3 regions of the Micromonospora sp. NPDC005324 genome follow, and region 2 is predicted to be linked to each of the others. Evidence: predicted binding sites of a transcription regulator. Region 2 holds the regulator's gene; each other region holds the start of a gene.
What was found. The regulator HrcA, encoded in region 2, represses chaperone genes, less so after heat shock. The targets are predictions, from matches to a motif close to GGTTNGCACNCTCNNNNNGAGNGTGCNAACC.

Region 1 (7,467 bases), on a different contig from region 2:
CGCGCTGGCCGGCGCCGCGTTGCTCGGCGCGCTCGTCGTGCGCTGGTCGGCGCGCCGATGGGCGTACACCGGGCTGGTTGGCCCGGTCGGCGGCCCGGCACCCACCGGAGACGACGACGCCGTGCGGCCCGAGGTCACCGGAGACGACGACGCCACGCGGGCCCCAGCCACCGGGAACGGCGACGCCACGCGGCCCGCAGCCACCGAAGAGCCGGTCGGACGGCGCGTGCGCCGACCTGGCCCGGTGCCGCTGCTCGCGGTCGCCGCCGGGTTGGCACTGCTGCTGCCGTGGGCCTGGCTGGGCGCGCTCGGCGGTCTCCTGGAGACCGCGCTCGCGCTGCTGGCGGCCGCCGCGCTCGGGGTGCTGGCCGCGACTCTGCTGGACGCCCCCTTCTGGGCCCCGTTCGCGGTGGGGCGACCGCCCCGGCCGGCTCGGCTGGTGCTGGTCGGCGGTCTGGTCGCCGGGGTGGCGCTGCTGCTGCTCGCGGCCGGGACCGGCCAGTCCGGCGCGCAGTTGCCCGCCCTGCTGACAGTGCCGCCGGTGGGTTTCGCGCTGGCCGCCCTCTGGGCTGCGACCTGGCGGCCCACCGCCGACCCGGCCACCGCCGACCCGGCCGAGGCCACCCGCGCCGGCCGAACGGCGACCGGCTGGCTCGTGGGCCTGGCCGCGCTCGGCCCGCTGGCCTTCACCGACCCGGAAGAGATCAGCCTGCTGCTGGTCGGCACCCGGGACATCCCGTTCTGGGTGGCGGCCGCCGCCGGCGTCGGGCTCGCCGTCGCGGTCCTGGTCGCCATCGGGTACGCGGTGCTGCTCGCCCGGTCGACGGCACGCACCCCGAACAGGCGGTTCGCCGTGGTGGCGGCCGTGGTGCTGCTGGTGGCGTTCGGCGTGGTCGACCTCGGCCCCGGCCAGCCGGGCCTGTACGGCGAGCGGCTGTTCGTGGTGCTGCGCGCGCAGGCCGACCTGAGCGATCTTCCGGCCGCCGCGCCGGGTCGGGCCGGGCGCGACGCCCGCGCGGCGGAGGTCTACCGGCGGCTGGTGACGACCGCCGAGCAGAGCCAGGGCGACCTGCTCCGGGGGTTGAACCGGCTGCGCCTCGACCCGGTGTCGTACTACCTGGTCAACGCGGTCGAGGTGGACGGCGGCCCGGCGGTGCGGGCCTGGCTCGCCAGTCGACCGGAGGTGGCCCGGGTGCTGGTCAGCCAACGCCTGCGCCCGCTGCCGGCCCCGGCCGGGCAGAGCCGGGGCACCGCGCCCAAACCCACCGGCCCGCAGTGGAACATCCTCCAGATCGGCGCCGACCGGGTGTGGTCCCAACTCGGGGTCACCGGCACGGGCATCGTGGTCGGCAGCTCCGACTCGGGGGTGGACGGCGGCCATCCGGCGCTGCGCGCCGGGTTCCGTGGTGGGGACGACTCCTGGTACGACCCGTGGGACGGAACCCGGAGCCCGACCGACCAGGGCGGGCACGGCACCCACACGGTGGGCAGCGCGGTCGGGCGGGACGGCATCGGGGTGGCACCGGACGCGCAGTGGGTGGGCTGCGTCAACCTGGACCGCAACCTCGGCAGCCCCGCGCACTACCTGGACTGTCTCCAGTTCATGTTGGCGCCCTTCCCGGCCGGCGGCGACCCGTTCACCGACGGCCGTCCGGAGCGCGCCCCGCAGGTGCTGACCAACTCGTGGGGCTGCCCGCCCATCGAGGGTTGCGACCAGCGCGTCCTGCGGCCGGCCACCGCCGCCCTGGACGCCGCCGGGATCTTCGTGGTCGCCGCGGCCGGCAACACCGGCCCGTGGTGCGCGTCGATCGACGATCCGCCGGCCCCGTACCCGGACGTGCTGACAGTGGGCGCGGTGGACGCCCAGCGACGGGTCGCCGAGTTCTCCTCGCGCGGGCCGGTGCCGGGCGGCTCGGGTAAACCGGACGTGCTGGCACCGGGGGTGGCTGTGGTGTCGGCCATGCCGGGCGGCACGTACGCCGCGCTGGACGGCACGTCGATGGCGACCCCGCAGGTGGCCGGGGTGGTCGCGCTGATGTGGTCGGCGAACCCGGCGCTGGTCGGCGACGTGACCCGGACACGGCAGATCCTGCGGGACACCGCCACTGCGGCGACGCCCACCTACCGCTCCGACAGCCCCTCCGACGCCTGCGGTGCTCCGTCGAACGTCACCGGCGCCGGGCAGGTCGACGCCTACGCAGCGGTTCGCGCCGCCCAGCAATAGGCAGGTTTCCTTCCTGAAGTGTTGAGCCGGGGGTGCGGCTCAACACCCGGTGATCTAGGGTCGGCGACCATGGGCGCCGAGATCACCGTCACCGAGCTGACCGCCGACCTGGTCCCCAGCGTCGTACAGCTCTGCCAGCAGGCTCTCGACCTGCCCGAGGACGCCGCCGAGGCGGCTGCCATCGTGGACGTGCTCTGGACCCGGGCCGCCGCCGACCGGCCGGTGGTCGGGCTGGGCGCGTACCGGGGCGCGGACCTGGTGGGGGTGCTGATCTGTTCGGTGTCGTCGACCGAGCCGGAGATGGGGCACGTCGACCTGGTCGCGGTCCTTGCGGAACAGCGGCGTCGGGGCGTCGGCCGGGCGCTGCTCCAGCGGGCCGAGCGGGTGCTAGCCGAGCGCGGGGCGACCGAGGTGCTGCTGGCCGGAAATCCGCCGTACTACGCGTGGCCGGGCATCGACGTCCGCTACACGCCGGCGGTCTGCGCCGCCCTGGCGCTCGGCTACCAGCAGGACCGGACCGCCTGGAACATGACCGCGGACCTGTCGTACGACGGGTCGCCCGCACTGCGGTCCACCGTGGCGACCGAGCGGCGGCTGGCCGACCAGGGCATCACCGTACGCCGCGCGGAGCCGGCGGACCTGCCGACGCTGACCGCGTTCGCCCGGTCCACCTTCGGCGGGACGTGGGAGGGCGAGCTGGCCGGTTCGGTGGGGCGCGCCGACGCCGGTTGCCACCTGGCAGAGCGGGACGGTGAGGTGCTCGGCTTCGCCGCGTACGGGTCGTCCCGGCCGAGTTGGTTCGGGCCGATGGGCACCGCGCCGGCCGCGGAGGGGTCGGGCATTGGTGGCGTGCTGTTGCGGCGTTGCCTGCGCGACCAGCGGGCGGCGGGGCTGGACCGGGCACAGATCGGCTGGGTAGGTCCGGTGCCGTTCTATTCGGGCAGCGCAGGTGCGTGGATCGAGCGGGTCTTCTTCCTGTACCGGCGAACCCTGTCCAGGGCATAACCGGGGCAAACAGGACATAGATCCATTCGCCCGCATCGGCCATCGCCGCCCCCTACCGTTTCGGTAGAGGAGGCAGCCATGACCACGGATGACAACCAGACCGAGGACGGCACGCCGATCACCTGGAAACCGGTGGGTGAACTCCCCGGTCAACTGCCGCTCGACCGGCTCGACTACGGCGACGCCGAGCAACTGGCCGAGATGACCACCGACGGTGAGCCGTCGGTGGTCGAGGAGCCGCAGGAGATGGTGGACGCGCCGATCCAACTGCTTCCGCCGTACAACCGGGCACAGAAGCGGCGCAACCAGCGCCCACTACCGACCTGACGACGAACGGGGCGGACCGCGTCAGCGGTCCGCCCCGTTCGGTGTCGGAACTGGACTCAGAAGTCCATGTCCCCGCCACCCGGGCCAGCCGGGGCAGCCGAGGTCTTCTCCGGCTTGTCCGCGACAACGGCCTCGGTGGTGAGGAAGAGCGCCGCGATGGAAGCGGCGTTCTGCAGCGCCGAGCGCGTGACCTTGGCCGGGTCGATGATGCCCGCGGCCAGCAGGTCGACGTACTCGCCGTTGGCGGCGTTGAGACCGTGACCCGCTGCGAGGTTACGGACCTTCTCCACCACGACGCCGCCCTCGAGGCCGGCGTTGACGGCGATCTGCCGCAGCGGGGCGTCCAGCGCGACCTTGACGATGTTCGCACCGGTCGCCTCGTCGCCGACCAGGTCGAGCTTGTCGAAGGCGGTCTTGCCGGCCTGCACCAGCGCGACGCCACCACCCGGGACGATGCCCTCCTCGACGGCGGCCTTCGCGTTGCGAACGGCGTCCTCGATGCGGTGCTTGCGCTCCTTGAGCTCGACCTCGGTGGCCGCGCCGACCTTGATCACCGCAACGCCGCCGGCCAGCTTGGCCAGCCGCTCCTGCAGCTTCTCCCGGTCGTAGTCGGAGTCGCTCTTGTCGATCTCGGCCCGGATCTGGTTGACCCGGCCCTGGATCTGCTCGGCGTCACCGGCACCGTCGACGATGGTGGTCTCGTCCTTGGTCACCACGACCTTGCGGGCGCGGCCCAGCATCTCGAGGCTGGCGGCATCGAGCTTGAGGCCGACCTCCTCGCTGATGACCTGGCCACCGGCGAGGATGGCGATGTCGGTCAGCATGGCCTTGCGGCGGTCACCGAAGCCCGGCGCCTTGACGGCGACCGACTTGAAGGTGCCACGGACCTTGTTGACCACCAGGGTGGCGAGAGCCTCGCCCTCCAGGTCCTCGGCGATGATCAGCAGCGACTTGCCCGACTGCATGACCTTCTCCAGGATCGGGAGCAGGTCCTTCACCGACGAGATCTTGCTGTTGGCGATCAGGATGTACGGGTCGTCGAAGACGGCCTCCATACGCTCCGGGTCGGTCATGAAGTAGGCCGAGATGTAGCCCTTGTCGAAGCGCATACCCTCGGTGAGCTCCAGCTCCAGCCCGAAGGTGTTGCTCTCCTCGACGGTGATGACGCCTTCCTTGCCGACCTTGTCCATCGCCTCGGCGATGATCTCGCCGACGGTGCTGTCGCCAGCGGAGATGGAGGCGGTGGAGGCGATCTGCTCCTTGGTCTCGACGTCCTTGGCGAGCTTGGACAGCTCCTCCGAGACGCTCGCGACAGCAGCCTCGATGCCCCGCTTCAGGGCCATCGGGTTGGCGCCGGCGGCCACGTTGCGCAGGCCCTCGCGAACCAGGGCCTGGGCCAGGACGGTCGCCGTCGTCGTGCCGTCGCCGGCAACGTCGTCGGTCTTCTTGGCGACCTCCTTGACCAGCTCAGCGCCGATCTTCTCGTACGGGTCCTCGAGCTCGATCTCCTTGGCGATGCTCACACCATCGTTGGTGATGGTGGGGGCACCCCACTTCTTCTCGAGCACGACGTTGCGGCCCTTGGGGCCGAGGGTCACCTTTACGGCGTCGGCGAGCTGGTTCATGCCCCGCTCGAGGCCGCGGCGCGCCTCTTCGTCGAACGCGATCATCTTGGCCATACGGCGTTGTCCTCCTGGACACTCACGGGCCACCCGAGATGTGTGCCCCGGATGGGCCGCCTGGTGTGCGCACCTTGGGACGTCGCCACCTGGCGACGACGACGTCCTACGGCCGGGCCGGATAGCCCGCGACGACCGGCCATGTGCTGCCCCGGTGTCTCCACACCGGCACAACCTGGCCCCACCGTCCCGACCGCTGGCACTCACGGTATGCGAGTGCCAATGACTTGTTTAGCACTCTCCCCTGCCGAGTGCAAGCACGATGCCGCCGCTCAGCCGAGTTCCGCCGACAGTCCGGCGGTGTTCACCGGCGCCTCATGGGCACGCTGCTCGGCGTACGTCACCAGCAGACCGATCATCTGAGCGAGGTGGGCCGGCAGTGCCAGCAGTGCGGTGATCCCGATCACCACCACCGTCCCGGCGGCGGTACCCGCCGAGGAGAACGGATCAGTTCCCAACGCGGAGGTGCCGATCCCTTCCAGGCCACCGGGGATCAGGGTGCCGACGATCACCGCCACGGCCACCAGGGCCACCCGACCGAGCAGCAGGCCGAGCCGGTCATGGAACATCCGGAACGATCGACCGATCGGGTTGTGGCGTTCGAAGAGATAGACCGGGCCGGCCATGCTCAGCGCGAAGGCCAGGTAGATGCCCGGCAGCACGCAGAAACAGACACCGACGCCGATCAGCAGACTGACCAACAGGGTCCAGCCCCACAGCCCGAGCGCCCGACGCAGGCCGTAGCGCAGCGCGGACTCCAGGTCAGCCGGCTGACCGGCCGCCTGTCGGGTGATCACCCAGGTGCCGGCGGCCCAGCCGACAGACTGCACCAACCCGACCACCAGGCTGCCGCCGACCAGCAGGACCAGGAGGCTCAGCAGTTCGGCGGCGAAATTGTCCGGCAGCGCGGGGGCCGACGTCGATTCGGCCTGGGCGGCCCACTTCGCCGACGGGTCCAGCCCGAGGGAGATCACCGAGAGCACCGCCGCCGGCAGCACCTGGGTGAGCAGCATGATCGGCACCAACTGCCGCCAGCCCCGGCGCAGCGCTCCCCCACACCTGGCGAACCAGCCGCCGATGCCGGCACCGGGCGGCGTGACCAGGGCGTCGTTCGGGTCGAACCCGTAACCCGGCGGGTACCAGCCTGCCGGTGCCCCCGGATACCACGGCTGCCCGCCGTACGGACCCGACCCGGGCGGGTAACCCCCGGTGGGCGGGAACGCCCAGCCCTGCGGCGGCGGGGTCGCACCCCAGGCATCCTGCCCGGGATCCCAGCCGGGCGCCGGACCGGAAGGGCCAGCGGGGCCGGAGTGCGGGCCAGCCGGGGGCATGCCCGGCCCCCAGCCGGGCGGCGGACCGGCGTGGCCGGGACTGCCGGCGGACGAGGACGGGTCGGACGGGTCCGGCTCCCCCGACCCTGAGGACGGAGTGGGCGGGGGTGGCTGGTCGGTCATGAACGCTCCTCAGCATCGGCTGGAACGGTTCACGATCTTCCCGGCTGCGCGCCCCGGCCGCAGCCCCGACTCACGGGGCCGATCGGCCAGGAGGCTCAGCCGATGACGCGTACGTGCTCTGCCTGCGGGCCCTTCTGGCCCTGGGCGATCTCGAACTCGACCCGCTGACCGTCGTCCAACGCCTTGTAACCGTCCATCTCGATCGCGGAGAAGTGGACGAAAACGTCCTGACCGCCGTCCACGGCGATGAAGCCGTAGCCCTTTTCGGCGTTGAACCACTTCACGGAGCCCTGTGCCACGGTGCACTTCCCTCACTCTGCGCGGCGTTGCCTGACTCGGCGCCCGGCACGGCCGGACGCCCCCGACCACCGACTCAGCGATCGATGACCGCCATTGGAGTAGGTGACCGAAATCGCACGCTACACGAGGAGTGACAGCGGCGCACGGCCACAAATCGGACACACTTCCGGGCGTCCCGGCCGCGCTGACCGGCCGGGTTTCCGAGCCACCGGATTCGCCAGCGTCATTGCGAAATGGAGGAAGGGTCGCAGGGTGCTCCCGAGGTGACCGGGATCGGGCCCAGCTCACGAAACGCCGTCCCTCCCCTGTGGTAGGCATGCGGACATGACCACCGACATGGGCTCGCCGGCCCTGCGGCTCGCGGAGATCCGCCGGGTCCGGCCGGAGGACGCCGCCCGGATGCGGGCGCTGCGCCTGGAGATGCTTGCCGACGCGCCGTTGGCCTTCCTGGAGACCCTGGCGGACGCGGCGGCCCGAC
Region 2 (7,467 bases):
CGGCAGCCACGGCCGGCGGGCCTGCTTGGCCGCCTCCCGGGCGGTGGCCACCCACTTCTCCCGGGCGCGTACGCCCCGGTCGCCGCGCCACTGGGTCACCGAGCGCGAGGCCGCCCAGGGCACGATCTCGTCGACCCCGACCTCGGTCATCGCCTGCACGGCCAGTTCGCCCCGGTCGCCCTTGGCGATGCCCTGCACTGTCACCAGCCGGGGTACTGGCGCGTCCGCGTACCCCCGGGAGGTGATGGTGACCTCCAGGCTGCCCCGGCCGACGGCCGTCACCACGGCGGCGGCCGTGCCACCCCGGCCATCGGCGAGCAGCAACTCCTCGCCGACGCGCAACCGCTGGACGGTGGCGGCGTGGTGCCCCTCCGGGCCGTCCACTGTCAGCGCGTCGCCGGTGGGCAGCGCCTCGACCAGGAACAGCGGTGCGGACACCTCAGGCGTGCCCGTTGAACGCATCGCGCATCCGGGAGAAGAAGCCGCCCTGCTTGGATAACTCGGCGACCTCCTCACCACGGGTCTTGGCGAAGTCGCGCAGCATCTTCTCCTGGTCCGGGTCGAGCTTGGTGGGCGTCCGCACGTCCAGGTGCACGTAGAGGTCGCCTCGGCCGGTGCCGCGCAGATGCGGCACGCCCCGGGCGCGCAGTCGCAGCGTGCTGGCCGGCTGGGTGCCGGCCTTGACGTCGACGGTCTCCTCGCTGTCCAGCGTCTTGATGGTCAGCCGGGTGCCCAGCGCCGCCGCCGTCATCGGCACTGTGACCCGGCAGTGCAGGTCGTCGCCCTTGCGGGAGTACACGTCGTGCGGGCGCTCGTGGATCTCCACGTAGAGGTCACCGGCGGTGCCGCCGCCGGGGCCCACCTCGCCCTGCTGGGCCAGCCGGATCCGCATGCCGTCCTCGACGCCGGCCGGGATCTTGACGGTCAGCGAGCGGCGGGTCCGCACCCGGCCGTCGCCGGCGCAGGTGGGGCAGGGGTGCGGGATGGTGGTGCCGTAGCCCTGGCACACGGTGCACGGCCGAGCGGAGACCACCTGGCCGAGGAAGGTGCGCTGCACCGACTGCACCTCGCCCCGACCGCCGCACGCCTCGCAGGTCGCCAGGTGCGTGCCGGCGGCCGTGCCGGCACCGGAGCAGGTGGTGCAGAGCACGGCGGTGTCGACGGTGATCGGGGCCTCGACGCCGAACGCCGTCTCGTGCAGGTCGAGTTCGAGCCGCAGGATCGCGTCGGCGCCCGGGCGGGTACGCGGGCGTGGGCCACGGGCGCCACCTCCGGCGCCACCGAAGAACGCGTCCATGATGTCCTGGAAACCGACGAACGGGCCGGCGCCTCCGGGGCCACCCGGGCCGCCGGCGCCGCCACCACCCGGGGCGAGCGGGTCGCCGCCGAGGTCGACGATCTGCCGCTTCCGGTCGTCCGAGAGGACCTCGTACGCGGCGTTGATGTCCTTGAACTTCTCCTGAGCCTCCGGGTCCGGGTTGACGTCCGGGTGGAACTGGCGCGCCAGCTTGCGGTAGGCGCGCTTGATCTCGTCATCGGAGGCTTCCCGGCTCACACCGAGAATGCCGTAGTAGTCCCTGGCCACTGCGTTCCGTGTCCTCATGTTCGTCTCGCGTTGCGCCGGTCGGCGGCCGCAGCCGGCCGCATCGGCCCTGACCAATCAGTTCTGGGCCAGCAACTCGCCCACGTAGCGTGCCACGGCGCGCACCGTGGCGATGTTGCCGGGGTAGTCCATCCGGGTGGGCCCCAGCACCCCCAGACCGCCCAGGATGGTGGTGCCCGGGCCGTACCCGGTGCTGACCACCGAGGCGGCGCGCAGGTTGTCGAACTCGTTCTCGTCGCCGATCAGCACCCGGGTCGTGCTCGGCTCGGTCTCACCGATGAGCTTGAGCAGCACGACCTCCTCCTCCAGAGCCTCGAGGATCGGCCGCAGGGAGCCCTGGAAGTCGAGCAGGCCGCCCCTGGTGAGGTTCGCGGTGCCGGCGAGCGCGATCCGCTCCTCGTGCCGCTCGACGAGCGTCTCCAGCAGGACTGTGGCGAGCGTGGTCATTGTCGGACGCAGCCCGGTCGGCGCTTCCTCGACCAGCGCCTGCACCAGCGGTGGCGTCTCGGACAGCCGAGCGTTGGCGAGCTTCTCGTTGATCAGGCGGCGCAGGTCGGTGACGTCGTCGGCGGGCACCGGCCCGGGCAACTCCACGAGTCGCTGCTCGACCCGCCCGGTGTCGGCGATCATGACGAGCATCAGCCGGGTGGTGGAGATCGGCACCAGCTCCAGGTGACGCACCGAGGAGCGGGCCAGGCTCGGGTACTGCACGACGGCGACCTGCCGGGTCAGCTGGGCGAGCAGTCGCACTGTGCGGTGCACCACGTCGTCGAGGTCGACCGCACCGACCAGGAAGCGCTCGATGGCCCGGCGCTCGGCCGGGCTGAGCGGCTTGACCCGAGACAACCTGTCGACGAAGAGGCGGTAGCCGCGGTCGGTGGGCACCCGGCCGGCACTGGTGTGCGGCTGCCGGATGTAGCCCTCCTCCTCCAGCACGGCCATGTCGTTGCGCACAGTGGCCGGGGAGACCCCGAGCTGGTGCCGCTCGACCAGCGCCTTGCTGCCGACCGGCTCCTGGGTGGAGACGTAGTCTTCGACGATGGCGCGGAGCACGGCGAGTTTCCGGTCGTCGAGACCCATCCTCCGCACCTCCTGTCGCACGTCGGCCGCCGGCGCTGTGGGCCGGCCGGGCCGTCCTGGCACTCGACTGTAACGAGTGCCAGTCTACGTCGGCGGACCCGCCGACGCGATGATCAACGGCCACCCGTCGGTGCGGCCCACGCCACCGGCGTTGAGCCGATCGGCCCGCACTGCCAGGCGGTGTCGCTCTGGTGCGGCGTTGCCACGGGCCCCTACCGTGACATCCATGACTGAACCTCCTCGCCCTCCCGGGTCGGGCGACCCCGGCAACTACCCGCCGGAGCCCACCTCCCCAGGCCCGTTCCCGTCCGCCGAGCCGCCCACCGCACCACTGTCCGGGGCGCCCGGCCCGGCCGGCTATCCCCCGGCCGGTGGCTATCCGCCGCCCACCGGTGACCAACCGCCGTCAGGCGGCTACCCTCCGGCAGGCAGCTACCCCCCGCCCGGGGGCTACCCCCCGCCCGGCGGCTACCCGGCCGGTGGGGCCTACGGCGGCCCCGGCGGCGGCTACGCCAACAACGAGGACAAGACCTGGGCGCTGGTCGCGCACTTCGGCGGCGCCCTCGGCGCGCTGGTCAGCTTCGGCCCGCTGGGCTTCGTCGCCCCGCTGATCGCCTACCTGGCCCGCGGCCAGCAGTCGCCGGCCGTCCGGGCGCACGCCCTCGCCGCCCTGAACTTCCAGATCCTCTGGTCGATCATCGCGTTCGTGCTGCTCTTCGTGAGCTGGTGCCTGCTCTTCCTGCCCAGCATCGCCGTCGTGGTGATCCAGATCCTGTTCGGGATCATCGCCGGCATGAAGGCCAACGAGGGCACCCCGTACCGCTACCCGATGACGGCCAACTTCATCAAGTGAACCGGGCCGGCCGCTCCCCCGGCCGGACCGGTTCACCGCTGCCCCTCCTCCGGGGCTGGGCCACTCAGGGCAGCAGGTCGCGGACGACCGCGTCGGCGAGCAGCCGCCCGCGCACTGTGAGCACCGCCCGGCCGGCGGCGTACTCGTCGGCGGCCAGCAGGCCGCCGGCGAGCGCCTGTTCGGCGCCGGCCCGGCCGGTGGCGTCGAGCACCGCCAGCGGGAGGCCGCTGGCCAGCCGCAGCCGGAGCATCACGTCCTCCATGTGGGCCTCGTCGACAGTGAGCACCTCCCGCGCCAGGCCGGGAGACGCGCCGGCGGCCAACCGCTGAGCGTACGCCGAGGGGTGCTTCACGTTCCACCAGCGCACCCCACCGACGTGGCTGTGCGCCCCCGGCCCCAGCCCCCACCAGTCCGCGCCGGTCCAGTAGAGCAGGTTGTGCCGGCAGCGGGCCTCCTCGGTGCGGGCCCAGTTGGAGACCTCGTACCAGGAGAGCCCGGCCGCGTCGAGCGCGGCCTCCGCGGCCAGGTAGCGGTCCGCGGCCACGTCGTCACTGGGGTACGCCAGCTCGCCGCGCCGCATCCGGGCGGCGAGCCGGGTGCCGTCCTCGACGATCAGGGCGTACGCGCTGACGTGGTCCACCCCGGCGGCCACGACCTGCTCCAGCGAGGCGGCGAAGTCCTCGGCCCGCTCCCCGGGGGTGCCGTAGATCAGGTCAAGGTTGACGTGCTCGAACCCGGCGTCACGCGCCTCCAGGGCGGCGGCGGTGGCCCGGCCGGCGCTGTGTTTGCGGTCGAGGATCGCCAGCACCCCCGGGGAGGCGGACTGCATGCCCAGCGAGATCCGGGTGTAGCCGGCGGCCCGCAGCAGCTTCAACGATTCCGGGGTGACCGACTCGGGGTTGGCCTCGGTGGTCACTTCGGCATCGGCGGCCAGCCCCCAGGTGCTGTCGATGCCGTCGAGGATGCGGGCCAGGTCGTCGGCGGGGAGCAGAGTGGGCGTGCCGCCGCCGACGAAGACGGTGTCGACCCGGGGCGGCGGGGTGTCGCCGAGCACCCGGGCGGCGAGCGTCAGCTCGGCCAGGACGGTGTCGGCGTACCCCTCGCGGCTGGCGCCGCCGCCCAGTTCGGAGGCGGTGTAGGTGTTGAAGTCGCAGTAACCGCAGCGGCTGGCGCAGAACGGGACGTGCACGTACACGCCGAAGCCACGCGCGCCGACCGCCGTGGTGGCGGTGGCGGGCAACGATCCGTCGACGGGGACGGTCTCACCATCTGGAAGGACGCCGGGCATGGCCACTAGTGTGCCCGGCATGACCTCTCCCGACGTCCTCGTGCGGGTCGCCACGGCCCGCGGGGTGACCACCCTCACCCTCGACAGCCCGCACAACCGCAACGCGCTCTCCACCGGCCTGATGACCCAACTGCTGGCCGGGCTGGCGGACGCGGTCGCCGACGAGGCGGTCCGAGTGATCGTGCTCGACCACACCGGCCCGGTCTTCTGCTCCGGCGCGGACCTGAAGGAGACCGCCGCGGCGTACGCCAGCGGCACGGTGCCGGCCGGAATGCTGGGTGACGTGCTCGCGGCGCTCTGGGAGTGCCCGAAGCCGGTGCTGGCGCGGGTCGGCGGTCCGGCGCGGGCCGGTGGGCTTGGCCTGATCGCCGCCGCCGACCTGGCGGTCTGCGCCGACGAGGCGACCTTCGCGTTCACCGAGGTACGCATCGGGGTGATCCCGGCGGTGATCTCGGCGACCGTGCTGCCCCGGCTGCACGCCCGCGCCGCCGCCGAGCTGTACCTGACCGGCGACACCTTCGACGGCCGCCGCGCCGCCGAGATCGGCCTGGTGACCGCCTCGGTCCCGGCGGACGGGCTGGACGACGCGGTACGGGGCTACTGCGACTCGCTGGTGCGCGGCGCGCCCGGGGCGCTGGCCGGCGCGAAGGAGCTGCTGCGCCGACCGGGTACCGCCGAGCTGCGCGCCGACCTGGCCCGGCTCTCCGCCGTCTCGACCGGCTACTTCCTGTCCGACGAGGGACGCGAGGGGGTGACGGCCTTCCGCGAGAAGCGATTGGCACGATGGGTGGCCGCGCTGGACGGCGGCTCCGCCGGTCAGGCCGGGTAGGCGTTGCTGTTCGTCGTCCTTTGCTCTGCTTCAACCAGCGCAACACTCGCCGTCCGGATAGCGGACAGATGGTGTTGCGTCCGCTGAAGCAGAGCAAAGGACACACGGGTCACCAGGCGGTCGCGCCGCCGTCGACCGGGTAGTTCGCCCCGGTGATGTACGACGCCCGATCGGAGGCGAGGAAGACCACCAGCTCGACGACCTCCTCGGGGCGCGCGAAGCGCTTGAGGAGCGTCTTGGCGGTGATGGCGTCCCGCGCCTCCTGGTTGTCACCGAGGTCGCGTTCGCTGGCCGGGGTGAGGGTGGGCCCGGGGCTGACCGCCACCGCCCGGATGCCGTGGGGCGCGCCTTCGAGGGCGAGCTGTCGCGTCATGCCGATGATGCCGGCGTTCGCGGCGGTGTGACCGACCATCGGCGGGACGTGGCCGCCGATCGAGCCGGCCATGGAGGCGGCGCTGATGATGACACCGCCACCGCGCCTGACCAGGTGCGGCCAGGCGAACTTCGACACGAAGTACGGAATGTCGAGTTCTCCGGTGATGGTGTAGCGCCAGTCCTCCACCGAGAAGTCGGGCATCGGGCCGAAGCGGAGCGCGGCTGCGTTGTTGTAGACCACGTCGAGCCCGCCGTAGGCGGCCGCGGCGTCGTCGACGAGCTTGCGTACCTGCTCGGGGTCGGTGAGGTCGACCGGTGCGATGCCGGTCATCTCGCCGCCGGCGCGACGGACGAGTTCGACGGTCTCGTCGTTACCGGCGACCTGGAGGTCGGCCCCGACGACACTGGCGCCCTCGCGGGCGAAGGTCAGCGCCGCGACGCGGCCCAGCCCACCGCCGGTGCCGGTGATCAGGACGACCTTGCCATCGAGCGTTCCCATGGAACTCCTCCTCGGTTGACGACCGACGCGCCCGGTATGGGTGGTAGGTCGGATTGATATGTCAACTGGGTCAAGTCCTTGACCGGTCAAACGCTTCCCGTTGTCGCTTACCCGGTGACGCTCACGACAGCCCCGCACCGGGGCCTGTGACAGATCGTTGCGGCAGGTGAGATCGCGACCGGAGCGGGAACGTCGCCAACCGGTACGCGACAGCGGAGCCGCCCCCGAACCGGTCGGAGTCGGCCAGGCTGGGCCCGAACCACTCGGACGACCCGCAGAGGGCCTGCGGGGACGTACGCTTGGCGAACTGTCGATCTGGGGGTGTGGGTGCGAACTCGGGCAACCGTGGCGGGTGGAGTGGTGCTCATCCTCGTCGCCGTGATCGCGATCTGGCTCGTCGTACGGCAGGTGGGCGACAACCTCAGGTTGCCGTTGGTGGCACGGAAGTGCACAGTGCAGGCCGACGGACGGGTCGCGCTGGACGCCGACCAGATGGCCAACGCCGCGACCATCGCCGCGATCGGCGCGAAGCGCGGAATGCCCGAGCGGGCCGTCGTGGTCGCGCTCGCCACCGCCTACCAGGAATCCGGGCTGCGCAACCTCGCCGACGGCGACCGCGACTCGATCGGCCTGTTCCAGCAGCGGCCGAGCCAGGGCTGGGGCACGCCGGCGCAGATTCGCGACCCGCGCTATGCGGCCAACCGGTTCTACGCGGCCCTGAAGAAGGTGCGCGGCTGGGAGAAGATGCGGGTCACCGATGCCGCCCAGCGGGTGCAGCGCTCGGCGTTCCCCGAGGCGTACCAGAAGTGGTCCGACGACTCCGAGGTGCTCAGCCGGGCCCTGCTCGGCGACGCCAGCGGCGCGGTCGCCTGCTCGGTGGGTCGTATCCCGGCGATGCACGGCGCGGCGGCGGCCGCGCAGCTGACCCGCAACCTGGTGC
Region 3 (7,467 bases), on a different contig from region 2:
CCGACGGCAGCGGGGGCGGCACAGCCGCAGCCGACGCCCAGCGCGACCACCGACCCGCCGCAACCGCCGCCGTACCCGCCGACCGCCGCATCGCTGACCGTCAACCGGCCGACGATCTTCCTCGGCGAGACGGTGGTGCTGACCGGTACCAACTTCGGCCCGAACGAGACCGTCGACATCAACGTGACTGTCACTCCGCAGGCCGCTCCGGCCGGCGGTGCGGCTCCGGCTCGCCGCAGCGACGGCACCACAGTGGCCATGGCTCCGGTGGCCTACCAGGCGAGCGCGCCCCTGAACTTCACGGCGTACACCAATGGTCAGGGCCGCTTCACCAAGAACTACAAGCCCTCGGTGACGGGTCTGCTGACCTTCACCGCCACGGGCCGGGAGTCCGGCCGTACCGCCACGACCGAGCTGCGGGTGCTGCACAAGAAGCAGCCGCTGCCCGTCACGGGTGACAGCCTCGGCACGCCCATGAAGCTCGGTGGCGGCCTGGTCGGCGCCGGAGCGGTGATGCTGCTGCTGACCCTGGCCTGGCGTCGCCGCCAGCGCTTCGGTGGTGCGGCGCACTAATCCACACCACCGGGCTGCGCCCGGATCGCACTGAAGCTGGCGCCCGTCGGAACACTCCGACGGGCGCCAGCCTGTTCACCCTCCGTGCGCGCCGACCCTGCGTCCGTCTTGCGGGGTTTGTACGATCAGCCAACTCGTGATCGACTCGGGTTTCATGATGTCGGGGGGTCGCAGCGTCCGGGAGGCCCCGACTTCCGTGAACCCGAGTGGATCAGCCCAGTCTGGGGTGGGTGGGGCCGTGTTGGCGGGGCAATCCGGGCGGTTTGTCCGCTGAGGCGTCGACTGGGTGGTGACCGGGCGCACCCTCGGGCTGGAATCATGGCGGGGTCGGGGTCGTTACATATCCTGACGATCGCAGTACCACCGACCCCCGGCCCGACCCGCGGGGGCTGGTCGCGCAGGTTCGAATGCCAGCCTCCACCCGGTCGTCACAGTCCCCACGAACGAACGACCGCCTGGCACCGCCTCGATGAGGGCGCCGGCTGGATGGGCCGCCCCCGGAATGACCTCGGCCCCCGGGTCGTTGCAGTCCCCGCGAACGACCGCCTGGCACCGCGACGATGAGGGTGCCGGTAGGTGGGCCGCCCCCGGAATGACTCCGGCCCCCGGGTCGTTACATCTGGACCCCGGCGCCACGAGCCCCCTGCTCGCCAGGCCGCCGACCCGACGCCCGACAGGCGTCACCCCGCAAAGACTTTCCCCTTGCATGTGCAGCGCCGGACGAGGTGCTCACACCCTGCCGCCGCCCCCCTCTTGGCGGTTCGGGTGTTCTACCCCCGAAGGAGCTACCCCTGATGAACACGATCTTCCGTAAGAGCATGCTGTCCGTTGCTGGTCTCGCGTTCGCCGGTGGTGTGTTCGCCGGCCCGATCGCCGCCCACGCCGCCACCCCGACCGACGGCAAGCCCGTCGCCGTGACCGTGCAGCAGTCGGCGGCGAAGCCGCAGGGCGACCAGTCCCACATCACCGTCAACGACGAGCAGGCCGCGAACGTGAAGGCGATCATCGCCGCGACGAAGAAGGCCGGCCTGCCCGAGCGGGCCGCGGTCATCTCGATCGCGACGAGCCTGCAGGAGTCCAAGCTGGAGAACCTCGGCCACCTCGGCGACATGAACGACCACGACTCGCTGGGCCTGTTCCAGCAGCGCCCGAGCTCGGGTTGGGGCACGCCGGAGCAGATCACGGACCCCGCCTACTCGACGACCGCGTTCCTGAAGGGCCTCAAGCAGGTTGACGGGTGGCAGGACATGCCGCTGACCGACGCGGCGCAGACGGTGCAGGTGTCGGCCTACCCGGACGCCTACGCCCAGTGGGAGCAGCAGGCCAACGACCTCGTCGCCCAGCACTGGAACAGCTGACCCCCCGCACCACCCGCACCTGAGCACCACCACACGACAAGCACCACCGCAGAACGGCAACACCAGAACCACAGCCGCTGGCCGGCACCCGCAACCCCGGGGTGCCGGCCAGCGGCATCTCCGTGTCACAAAACCCGTAGATCTTGGACACTTTCCGTTCGCGCAGAACGGAAAGTGTCCAAGATCTACGTGCATGGTCTGAGGTATCACCGGTTAGTCAGCCGGCCAGCCGATTCAAAGGACAGTCGCGGAACCCGCAAGGCAGGTCGCGGAGACAGCCGACCGACCCGCAAGCGCACGGCGCGCCCGCTCACCAACGAGCAGGGCAGGGCAGGTCGCCGCACCGACCCGCAGCGCACGGCCCGGACACCGCCCACCGACACGCGGGGCAGGGTGCCGACACCGCCCACCGACACGCGGGGGCAGGGTGCCGGCGCCGACCAGCGACGTGGCAGAGCACCTCGCGGACACGGGTCACGGACCCAGCCCGGGCGGGCTACTTCGTGTCGTGGATTAGCGGACGGTGACGGTGATCGTGTGCCAGCCGGTGGCGCCGTCCGGGACGACGTCCTGCGTACGTTCGGTCTGGGTCTCACCTGTCGCGTCAGTCGCGCGGACCTGGAGCCGGTGTTCGCCCGGTGTGGCGTCCCAGCGCCAGGACCATTGCACCCAGGTGTCTACCGACACGGTCGGGGCCAGCGCGGCTTCCTGCCACTGGCCGTCGTCGACGCGTACCTCGACTCGACGGATGCCCCGGTGTTGCGCCCAGGCCACTCCGGCGACGGTCACCGGTCCGGTGGTCAGCCGGTTACGCCCCCGGGGCGTGTCGATCCGCGACTGGGTCTTGATCGGCCCCTGGGGGGACCAGCCGCGCGGCACCCAGTACGCGTCGAAGTCGGCGAACCGGGTCAGCTCCAGTTCGGTCACCCACTTGCAGGCCGACACGTAGCCGTAGAGGCCCGGCACCACCACCCGGACCGGGAAGCCGTGTTCGACCGGCAGCGGCTCGCCGTTCATTCCGACGGCCAGCAGGGCGTCCCGTCCGTCGCGCAGCGCGGCGGTGGGGGTGCCGCAGGTCCAGCCGTCGACCGACCGGCCGACGACCTGGTCGGCGTCGTCGTCCGGCTCGACCTCGTCCAGCAGTTCCCGCAGGGGTACGCCGAGCCACAGGGCATTGCCGATCAGGTCCCCGCCCACCTCGTTGGAGACGCAGGCCAGCGTGACGTACCGCTCGACCAGCGGTCGGGCCAGCAGATCCGCGTAGCTGTAGGTGCGCTCCCTGCCGACCCGTCCGTGGATCCGCAGTCGCCAGGTGTCCGGGTCGACCTGGGGCACCACCAGCGCCGTGTCGATCCGGTAGAACCCGAAGTTCGGGCTGACGTACGGCGCGAGCTGGGTCAACGAGAGGTCCGCGCCCGCCGGCACGGCCGGTGCGGGGGCGACCGGCGCGGGCAGGCGGATCGCCTCGCGGGCAGCGGACACGCCGCGCCGCCCCGCCAGCCACCGTCCACCGAGACCGGCCACCACGGCCGTGCCGAGCAGCACTCCGCTGCCGGTGAGGAACCGCCGCCGCGACTCCGGGTCCACTTCGGCAGGCCCGACCGGTTCGACAGCCGCCGTCGGCCCGGCGGGTGACACCGGCACCGGCCCGGCGGGAGACACCGGCACCGGACCAACCGGCGACCCCGGACCAACCGTCGACCCCGGACCAACCGGCGACCCCGGACCAGCGGACGACACCGGACCGGCCGGCGATACAGGACGAGCGGGCGGCGTGGGTGGTGACCAGGACCAGGGGTCCAGCTCAAGCGGTCCGCCGATGAACAGCCAGAGCACCAGGGCGCCGAGAGCGGCGCCGACCAGGGACGGCAGCGCGTCGGCGACGTCAGCGCCGGAGCGGGTCAACGCGGCAGCAACACCGATGGCGCCGAACGCGGCGATGCCGGCCAGGCCGAGTGCCAGCCGGCGGATCGCCAGTACGCCGAGGAGGGCGGCGAAGCCTCCCAGCAACACTGCCGTGCCGACCAGCAGCGCGATCTTGTCGGCGGTGCCGAAGAGGTCGATGGCGAGTTGCTTCAGCGACTCGGGGACGGCGTCGACGATGACCCCGCCGACCGCTACCAGGGGCGCCGACCGGGGGCCGGTCAACACCGCGACCGGTTCGGCGATCCCGATCGCGACGGCGGCGGCGGTGATTCCGGCCAGCGCGGCGTACCGCCGTGACGTGGTGCTCATCGGCCCAGTGTGCGCGATCATCTCGCCCGGTCGCCACAACGTCAGCGTTCGGTAATGACTGACCTACCAGCCGGAGAGAACGAGCCGGGGCGCGCCGCCGTACGGCGGTGCGCCCCGGAACGGGTGTCGCTACCGGATCAGAAGCCCGGGCCGTGCTGGTGACCGTGACCGTGGCCGTGCCCGCCGGCGGCGGCCGGGTCGGCCTGCTCCGGCTTCTCCACCACGAGGCTCTCCGTGGTGAGCAGCAGACCGGCGATCGAGGCGGCGTTGGTGACCGCGTTGCGGGTCACCTTCACCGGGTCGATGATGCCGGCCTTGACCAGGTCGACGTACTCACCCTTGGCGGCGTCGAGGCCGTTGCCCCACTTGAGGTCGGCGACCTTCTGCGTCACGACGTAGCCGTCGTGACCGGCGTTCTGGGCGATCCAGCGCAGCGGCTCGACGAGCGCCTTGCGCACGACCGAGACGCCGACCTTCTCGTCACCGGTGAAGCCCAGGTCGTCGTCGAGCACCGAGAGGATCTGCACCAGGGCGGCGCCGCCGCCGGGCACAGTGCCCTCCTCGACAGCAGCCTTGGTCGCCGCGATGGCGTCCTCGATGCGGTGCTTGCGCTCCTTCATCTCGACCTCGGTCGCCGCGCCAGCCTTGATGACGGCGATGCCACCGGAGAGCTTCGCCAGCCGCTCGGCCAGCTTCTCCCGGTCCCAGTCGGAGTCGGAGGCCTCGATCTCCTTGCGGATCTGGGACACCCGGTCGGTGACGTCGGCCTTCTGGCCGCCACCGTCGACGATCGTGGTGTTCTCCTTGTCGACCACGACGCGCCGGGCGGTGCCGAGCACCTCCAGGCCGACCTGGTCGAGCTTGTAGCCCAGCTCCGGGGCGACCAGCTCGGCGCCCGTGGAGATCGCGATGTCCTGGAGCATCGCCTTGCGCCGGTCACCGAAGCCCGGGGCCTTGACCGCGCAGACCTTGAGGGTCTTGCGCAGCGAGTTGACCACCAGGGTGGAGAGCGCCTGGCCGTCCACGTCCTCGGCGATGATCAGCAGGGGCTTGCTGTTCTGCAGGACCTTTTCCAGCAGCGGCAGCAGCTCCTCGATCGCCGAGATCTTCTGGGTGGTGACCAGGATGTACGCGTCCTCAAGGACGGACTCCTGACCCTCCAGGTCGGTGACGAAGTTCGGCGAGATGAAGCCCTTGTCGAACTGGAGACCCTCGGTCACGTCCAGCTCGGTGGTGAGCATCGAGCCCTCCTCGACGGTGATGACACCGTCGCGGCCGACCCGCTCCATCGCCTCGGCGATCAGGTCGCCGATCGTGGTGTCCTGCGCGGAGATCGTCGCCACGTTCGCGATCGACTCCTTGCTGGTGACCTCGGCGGCACGGCCGAGCAGCGCCTCGGAGACCTTGGCGGCCGCCGCGTCGATGCCCCGCTTGAGGCCGGCCGGGTTGGTCCCGGCGGTCACGTTGCGCAGACCCTCGCGAACCATCGCCTGGGCCAGCACGGTCGCGGTGGTGGTCCCGTCGCCGGCGACGTCGTTGGTCTTGGTCGCCACCTCCTTGACCAGCTGCGCGCCAAGGTTCTCGTACGGGTTGGTGAGCTCGATCTCCTTGGCGATGGTCACACCATCGTTGGTGATCGTGGGCGCACCGAATTTCTTGTCCAGGACGACGTTGCGCCCGCGCGGGCCGAGGGTGACCTTGACCACGTCCGCGAGGGCGTTGACACCGTGCTCCAGCAGGTGTCGGGCGTCGTCCGAGAAGCTCAGGATCTTCGCCATATATGTCCCTTCGAAGCGCCATTGCCCCGGCCCGGCGAGCCGGACCGGGGCAATGGAACTGATCGGTTGCTTACTTCTCGATGACCGCGAGGACGTCGCGGGCGGAGAGCACCAGGTACTCCTCGCCGGCGTACTTGACCTCGGTGCCGCCGTACTTCGAGTAGAGGACGGTGTCGCCGACCTGCACGTCAACCGGAACCCGGTTGCCGTTGTCGTCGATGCGCCCCGGGCCGACAGCGAGGACAGTGCCCTCCTGCGGCTTCTCCTTGGCGGTGTCGGGGATCACGATGCCCGACGCCGTGGTGGTCTCAGCCTCGTTCGCCTGGACCACGATGCGGTCCTCGAGCGGCTTGATCGCAACCTTGGTCGCGGTAGTCACGGGCATACCCTCCTGGGGCACTGGTTTCGTTGCTGGCCGGCGGGGCCGACCAGCGTCAATTGCCTCATGCCACCGGGCGGGGCCGTCGTCGCGGGTGCCGGTCCGCCTGGCGTGCGCACCCAGGTCGTGAGACCCGGAAGCTGGCACCCTCAGGGTGAGAGTGCTAATCGCAGGTTATTCCGTGGCTAGCACTCCGTCAAGGAGAGTGCCAGCGCGTCGCGCCCCGCCAGCCAGGATTTCCGGGTCGGCCGGGACAATGGACGTGTGGATCTCGATCAGCTGGCGGCGCTGCGTACCCCTGAGGGGTCGGCCGCGCTCACGGCGGCGGCCGACCTGGCCGGCGGTGATCCACTGGTCGCGGCGTCGGCGCTGCGTGCGACCGGGGTGCCGCCGACGTTGGCCGCTGCGGCCCTCACCCAGGCCGAGCTGCGCCACCGGGCGGTGGGCAAGTTCGGCCCGGCCGCCGCTGGGATGTTCCTCACCCGTCCCGGCCTGGAGCAGGCCACCCGCCGGGTGGTCGCCGACCGTCGGGCCGCCCGGCTGCACGCGGCCGGCGTGCGCACCCTGGCCGACCTCGGCTGTGGGCTCGGGGCCGACGCGCTGGCCGCCGCCCGTGCCGGCATCCGGGTGTACGGGGTGGAGGCCGACCCGGTGACCGCGGCGATGGCCGCCGCCAACGCCGAGGCGGCCGGCCTGGCCGAGCTGTTCACTGTCGAGTGCGGCGACGCGACAGGGTTCGACGTGTCAGGGGTCGACGGGGTCTTCTGCGATCCGGCCCGCCGCACCACCGGCACCGGGCGGCGGATCTTCGACCCGCGCGCCTACTCGCCACCGTGGGACTTCGTCACCGGGCTGGCCGAGCGGGTGCCGCGGACAGTGGTGAAGGTCGCGCCGGGCCTGGACCACGCGCTCATCCCGGCCGGCGCGGAGGCCGAGTGGGTCGGCGTGGACGGCGACCTGGTCGAGGCCGCGCTCTGGTGCGGCGAGCTTGCCGAGGTGCCCCGCCGCGCCACCCTCCACCGCCAGCGGGGTGTGGAGTCTCACCTCCACCAGCTCACCGGCTCGGGGGCCGCCGAGGCACCGGTCGGGCCGCCGCGCCGCTACCTGTACGACCCGGACCCGGCGGTGGTCCGTGCGCACCTCG

Region 1: the regulator HrcA is predicted to act here: its motif matches at 5,430-5,460, upstream of groL (chaperonin GroEL).
Region 3: the regulator HrcA is predicted to act here: its motif matches at 6,462-6,492, upstream of groES (co-chaperone GroES).

What each region holds. Positions count from the first base shown of each region.
Region 1 is NZ_JBEXGE010000001.1:244,649-252,115, reverse strand. Features, by position in the region: gene ABZS40_RS01240 (S8 family serine peptidase) at 1-2,224, shown strand, start outside; gene ABZS40_RS01235 (GNAT family N-acetyltransferase) at 2,294-3,229, shown strand; gene ABZS40_RS01230 (hypothetical protein) at 3,308-3,556, shown strand; gene groL (chaperonin GroEL) at 3,613-5,235, opposite strand; gene ABZS40_RS01220 (hypothetical protein) at 5,508-6,689, opposite strand; gene ABZS40_RS01215 (cold-shock protein) at 6,785-6,988, opposite strand; gene ABZS40_RS01210 (GNAT family N-acetyltransferase) at 7,314-7,467, shown strand, end outside.
Region 2 is NZ_JBEXGE010000033.1:11,306-18,772, forward strand. Features, by position in the region: gene ABZS40_RS27615 (16S rRNA (uracil(1498)-N(3))-methyltransferase) at 1-438, opposite strand, end outside; gene dnaJ (molecular chaperone DnaJ) at 440-1,585, opposite strand; gene hrcA (heat-inducible transcriptional repressor HrcA) at 1,661-2,683, opposite strand; gene ABZS40_RS27630 (hypothetical protein) at 2,768-2,911, opposite strand; gene ABZS40_RS27635 (DUF4870 domain-containing protein) at 2,910-3,536, shown strand; gene hemW (radical SAM family heme chaperone HemW) at 3,601-4,824, opposite strand; gene ABZS40_RS27645 (enoyl-CoA hydratase-related protein) at 4,844-5,653, shown strand; gene ABZS40_RS27650 (SDR family NAD(P)-dependent oxidoreductase) at 5,763-6,527, opposite strand; gene ABZS40_RS27655 (hypothetical protein) at 6,849-7,467, shown strand, end outside.
Region 3 is NZ_JBEXGE010000015.1:59,772-67,238, forward strand. Features, by position in the region: gene ABZS40_RS17445 (hypothetical protein) at 1-573, shown strand, start outside; gene ABZS40_RS17450 (hypothetical protein) at 1,368-1,931, shown strand; gene ABZS40_RS17455 (molybdopterin-dependent oxidoreductase) at 2,445-4,166, opposite strand; gene groL (chaperonin GroEL) at 4,304-5,944, opposite strand; gene groES (co-chaperone GroES) at 6,015-6,329, opposite strand; gene ABZS40_RS17470 (methyltransferase domain-containing protein) at 6,588-7,467, shown strand, end outside.